Linked DNA regions of Roseiflexus sp. RS-1. The protein of the gene in region 2 interacts with the protein of the main gene of each other region in a pairwise test. Links are inferred from orthologs where the notes say so. Each region holds a gene or a part of one and is shown on either strand. Other genes may lie near its edges.

Region 1 (2,915 bases), 3.5 Mb from region 2 along the record:
ATGCACCCTTTGACTACCTCGGCGTAATCCGCCAGGTCAGCCTGTTGCACAATGTCGAGATACCACTGCGAATAATCCTGCGCGCGCGGCGTAATTCCTTCTTTCGGCACGTTGGTTACACCTTTCTGCGTTCCAGAAGAGATGTCTGATTTCTGTCATGGTTGGGCGCGTCGTCGGGCTGCGATACATCCGGGAACTACTGTCCGCCAGTGAGCGGGAACGCACCGCAGCGATCATCGTGCTGGCATTCCCGACGTCGCAAACGCTCGCAGGTGGACAGCCCTGCGAGTGTGCCGCGCCTTGTAGAGCTGTTATTGTACCATATGCGCATACGCTCCTGCTGCTTCGACTTCGAGGCGCGCGATCTCCAGGCGCAGCGCCCACTCGCGCGGGTCGGCGTCGATCCGCGCCTTCCAGGCGTCGATGCCGCCAGCTGCGGCGACCGCTTCAGGGAAACGATCAGCAGTTTCGTATTCGAGACCTTCAGTTTCGATAGCGCCGATAGCAAACCGACCGGTGCGTTGCAGGAAGAGAGTCCAGGAAACATCGGTGCCAATCGTTTCGTCCGGGCAGCCATCGAGGATCGCAGCGGCGGCGCGACGCGAGACGCCGCGTGCGGCTGCGGTGACGTCCCATTCCTGCCCGCTCACCTGTGCGAAGACGTGGTTGACGATCGCTTCGGTAGCGCACTGGGCGCGGGGATGGCTGTCGAACGCGCGCCGTGTGCGTCCGAGGACGGTAAAATCATAGGCGAGGATCAAACCGGCAATCGATGCGAGTTCGGCAGGATGGTATTCGACCCAGTGCAGTGCGCGATCAAAATCGCAGAAGAGCACGTGATGCGCGCCTGTCTCGATACCCAGACGTAAGGCTTCGCGTCGCGCGCGTCCCAGCTTCAGATGACCGCACGACGGTGCGCGATAGATCGAGACGCCAGCAGCCAGGAGCGGCTCGATGGCACTGCCAGGCGTCTCGTCGGTTGTGCGCACGACGATCATTGGAAAAATGCGTTGCAATGCTGTCACAACCCGCTCAGCCTGAGAGCGGAGCAAGCCGTCTGGATCGTGGTGGACGCAGGCAAGCGTCACGCTTTCGCTCATACAACGCCCTTCACATCGCTCAGGCGCCGACGTCGGCTCTCCAGCGCATCGGATCAGTTTCTGCTCTGGAGTGCATCACGAATCGCCTGGATCGTTTCGGATATGGGACGGGTGTTGAACACGCCGGTTCCGGCGACGATGCTGGTGGCGCCAGCGCCGGCGACATCGGCGACATTGGCGGCGCTGATGCCGCCATCGACCTGAAGTTCGATATGGTGCAGCCCGTGTTCGTCGAGCATACGGCGCAGGCGAACAATCTTCGCCGTGCTGCCCGGAATGTACGTCTGCCCGCCAAAACCAGGATTGACGCTCATAATCAGGACAAGATCGAGGTCGGGCAGAATCTCTTCGATAGCGGTCAGCGGAGTAGCCGGATTGAGGGCCACGCCAGCGGTGACGCCCAGCGCGTGGATCTGTTGAATGGTGCGATGGAGATGACGGCAGGCTTCGACATGCACCGTAATATGGGTGGCGCCCGCAGCAACGAATGCGTCAATGTAGCGCTCTGGTTCGACGATCATGAGATGACAGTCGAGCGGCAGATCAACGGTGCGGCGCAGCGCGTCGACCACCGGTATCCCGATGCTGATATTCGGCACGAACATGCCGTCCATCACATCGATGTGCAACCCATCGGCGCCAGCTGCGGCAACTTCGCGCGCCTGCTCGCCGAGGCGCGCAAAATCGGCGGCGAGGATGGACGGCATGAGACGTATTGAACGCTGGTTGGCGGCGATAACCGGCACGAATATCCCTCGCACGAACGGATGATCACCGCATAATTATAGCATCGAACCGGCATAGAGATGATGAACGATGGCTCAATTCCGGCGTCTTGACACGTTGCGTTGTTTCGGGTACACTATTCTACCGACCGGTAAGGAAAGAGGTGTGCCATGACTCGCAACGAAGAACGTACCCGGAACCGCATCCTGCTTGTGCTGTTTGTTGGTGTTCTGATGGCAGCGCTTGATATTGCCATCGTTGGACCAGCGCTGCCGGCGTTGCGCGAGCATTTTGGAATCGACGCGCGTGCGGCATCGTGGATGTTCGTCGTCTACGTGCTCTGCAACCTGGTTGGAACGCCGTTCATCGCCAAACTGTCGGACCGGCTGGGGCGGCGCACGCTCTACACTGCCTGTGTTGCCCTGTTTGGTCTGGGGTCATTGATCGTCGTGGCGGCGCCGACGTATGCGCTGGTGCTGGCGGGTCGCGCTATCCAGGGGTTGGGCGCGCGTGGCATTTTCCCGGTTGCCAGTGCGGTGATCGGTGATACATTTCCGCCGGAGAAGCGCGGCAGCGCGCTGGGACTGATCGGCGCGGTGTTTGGTATTGCATTCCTGATCGGACCGATCATCGGCGGTGTGCTGCTCCTGCTTGGATGGCAGTGGCTCTTTCTGATCAATCTGCCGATTGCACTTGCGCTGATCGGGTTTGGCGTGAAATTATTGCCCGCCATCCGCGCGGCAACGCCGCGTCCCTTCGACTGGGGCGGGACGGTCGTGCTTGGGGTGATCCTGGCATCGCTGGCTGTGGCGCTGAGCGATCTTGCCTACCTGCTCGACGAAGCGAGTGTGAGCGGTCTGGTGAATGCAATCAGTGCATCATCGACCTGGTTCCTGCTGGTGCTGGCACTGGCGCTCATCCCGCTATTCTTGCAGATCGAGCGTCGTGCGGATGACCCGGTGCTTGACCTGAATCTGTTCCGCAACTGGCAGATTGCGCTGGCTGGCGCACTCTCCTTTGGCGCAGGCTTGAGCGAGGCGGTAACGTTGTTCGTGCCATCGTTGCTTGTCGCAGCGTTTGGCGTCACGC
Region 2 (2,938 bases):
CTTCAGGAACGCGAGCAACCACCCGCAGCGCGGGCGTTGCCTGTGCCGAAGCAACCGGAGACCGGCAGCAGTCCCTTCAGCCCATTTATGCGATTGCCTGCGCCGGTTGGAGGGAGGTAGGCGCTATGTTGAGTTGCGATGAAGTCCGCGCATTGCTGGCGCTTCACGCCGATGCGGAAATCAATGACGCAGCACTCCACGATCATCTCGCCAGGTGCCCGGCGTGCGCCGCATACTACCGGCGCAATCGCGTGATCGACCGAACGTTGCGCGAAGAACTTCGCTGGGACGTGCCATCGGTGCTGACGGCGCAGTTGATGGCAATCGCATTGCAGTCTGCCGCCTTCTCCACCGCGCCGCGTCCCCGTCGCTGGTATGTCGTGACCGTCTATACGCTGACGGCGATGGTTCTGGCGGTATCGCTGGCGGTCGCCTGGACGTTTGGCGGGAGCCTGGTGATGCAGATCGGGTTGAATGATGCACTGGCGTGGGTGTTCGACACACCGGCTCAGTGGCTGGCACAGGTGATGCCGATGCAAACCGGGTCGCAGTGGGTTCTTGAGTTTGCACTGCGGGTGCGCGATCAACTCCTCTGGTTGCTGCTGGCGGCGATCCTCTGGGCGATCCTTGATCGTTCGCCTCGTTCTGCGCTTGCCCAAACGGAGTAGGGGCGCTGCGGCGCCCTGCCTCGATGGGCGCTGCGGCGCCATGCTCCGACGGGCGCTGCGGCGCCATGCTCCGACGGGCTGCAGCGCAGCGCCCCTACTGTATCGGCGTCATGCGCCGCAGATGGGCTGCGGCGCAGCGCCCCTACTGTATCGGCGTCATGCGCCGCAGCGCCCCACCGTCGGCGATTTACCGCCTGATGCGGAACGCCCCCATACCGGCGTAATGCGCTGCGCTACCCAGTTCCTCTTCGATGCGCAGCAACTGGTTGTACTTCGCCACACGATCGGTGCGCGCTGGCGCGCCGGTCTTGATCTGCCCGGCATTCGTCGCCACCACCAGGTCGGCAATCGTGACATCTTCACTCTCGCCTGAACGGTGTGAAACCACCGCCGTCCAACCGGCACGATTCGCCATACTGATCGCATCCAGCGTCTCGGTCAATGTGCCGATCTGGTTCAGTTTGATCAGGATCGAATTTGCCGCCTGTTCGGAAATGGCGCGCGCAAGACGCTTCACGTTGGTGACCAGAAAATCATCGCCTACCAGCTGGATCCGATCGCCGAGTCGGGCGCGCAGCAGTTTCCAGCCCTCCCAGTCTTCCTCCGCCAACCCATCTTCGAGGGAGATCAATGGATAACGCGCTGCGATGTCATCCCAGTACTCGACCATCTCGGCGCTGGTGAGCGATCGCCCCTCGCGCTCCAGATGATATTTGCCGTCTTTGTACAGTTCGGTGCACGCCGGATCCATCGCCAGCATCACCTGTTCGCCTGGTTTGTACCCGGCGCGTTCAATGGCTTCCATGATGATCTGAAGGGCTGCCTCGTTTGTCGGCAGGCTTGGCGCAAAACCGCCCTCGTCACCGACGTTGGTGCTGCCGCCACGGTCGTGGATCACCTTTTTGAGGCTCTGGTAGATTTCGCTGCCCCAACGTAACGCTTCACGGAACGATGGCGCACCAACCGGCATGATCATGAACTCCTGAAAGTCGGTGCTGTTCTGCGCGTGTTTGCCGCCGTTCAGAATGTTCATCATGGGAACAGGGAGCACATGGGCATGGACGCCTCCCAGATAGCGGTAGAGTGGCAGATCGTGCGCTGCCGCCGCTGCTTTGGCACACGCCAGCGAAACCCCTAGAATGGCGTTTGCGCCCAGACGCCCTTTGTTCTCGGTGCCGTCGAGTTCGATCAGTTTGCGGTCGATGCTCACCTGATCGGCGGCATCTTCCCCTTCGAGCGCCTCGGCGATGGTGGTGTTGACGTGCTCAACGGCTTTCAGCACTCCTTTGCCACCGTAGCGGCTCTTGTCACCATCGCGCAGTTCCAGCGCCTCGAACGCACCGGTCGATGCGCCAGATGGCACAATGGCGCGACCCATATCGCCGCTCTCCACATACACGTCCACCTCGATTGTCGGATTTCCGCGCGAGTCGAGTACTTCGCGCGCGGTGATCGCTTCGATGATTGTGTCAGCCATACCTTCTCCTTTCGCTGTTGAGAACTGAGAACCGAGAACTGAGAACTGAGAAAACTGCCCTCGCTTACCTTTTCTTCGCCTTTGCGCTTGCATGACACGGCAAGCTCTCCTATCGGCTATCGGCTATTCCTCGTTCACACCCGCACCAACCCCAATTGATCATACAGGCGGTCAAAGTCGAACGATTCGTCGAGCATCTGGCTAAAGCGGGCGATTTTGGCTGCCTGTTTGAAACGAATGTGCCCAAAGACGCGTTCACTGCGTTCAACGGTTGTCAGGGTGTCGTCGGCGACGATGATGACCGGCACCTTCTGCTCTTCCGCCTTATCCAGCACAGTCGCGGGCGGGCGGATATTGCCCGTCAGCACCAGCACCGAAGTTGAGGTCTCCAGTGCTGCAAGTTGCAGGTCGGCGCGGTCGCCGCCGGTGATAACCGCTTTATTGGCGCGACGACGGAAGTGCGAGAGGGCTGCGGCGCTGCCCATCGCGCCGATCACCAGGTGTTCCACCTGTCGCTCGCACCACTCCGGTCGCCCGATCATCTGCCCGCCCAGGAACTCGAACAGATCGGCGACGGTCACGCTGGCGAGTTGCGGGTCGTGCTGAAGGACGGCGAAAACCGGCACGCCGCGCTGCTCCAGGAACGGCGCCACCCGATTCTTCACGAAGTCGATCTTCGGCGCTTCGACTTCGTTGATCAACACCCCCAGCAACCGGTCGCCCAGGTAGCGTTGCACTGCCAGAATCGCGTCGAGCGAGAGCGGTGACCGATAGAGCGTCACGAGCAGAACCG

Evidence for each region. Proteins that work in one complex are often made in the same cells at the same time.
Region 1: the proteins of eno (region 2) and rpe interact in binary tests that used the Escherichia coli proteins (3 or more experiments, as listed by UniProt). The link is inferred for Roseiflexus sp. RS-1 from one-to-one orthologs.

Annotation. Positions count from the first base shown.
Region 1 is NC_009523.1:2,193,833-2,196,747, forward strand. It holds rpe (ribulose-phosphate 3-epimerase), read right to left. Parts: upstream 1,847-2,915; coding sequence 1,154-1,846; downstream 1-1,153. Other genes in the region: proS (proline--tRNA ligase), read right to left, coding at 1-110; ROSERS_RS09205 (hypothetical protein), read right to left, coding at 312-1,100; ROSERS_RS09215 (MFS transporter), read left to right, coding at 1,997-2,915. UniProt on the Escherichia coli protein: Catalyzes the reversible epimerization of D-ribulose 5-phosphate to D-xylulose 5-phosphate.
Region 2 is NC_009523.1:5,679,915-5,682,852, forward strand. It holds eno (phosphopyruvate hydratase), read right to left. Parts: upstream 2,146-2,938; coding sequence 856-2,145; downstream 1-855. Other genes in the region: ROSERS_RS23275 (RNA polymerase sigma factor), read left to right, coding at 1-120; ROSERS_RS23280 (anti-sigma factor family protein), read left to right, coding at 126-668; ROSERS_RS23290 (phosphotransacetylase family protein), read right to left, coding at 2,280-2,938. UniProt on the Escherichia coli protein: Catalyzes the reversible conversion of 2-phosphoglycerate (2-PG) into phosphoenolpyruvate (PEP). It is essential for the degradation of carbohydrates via glycolysis.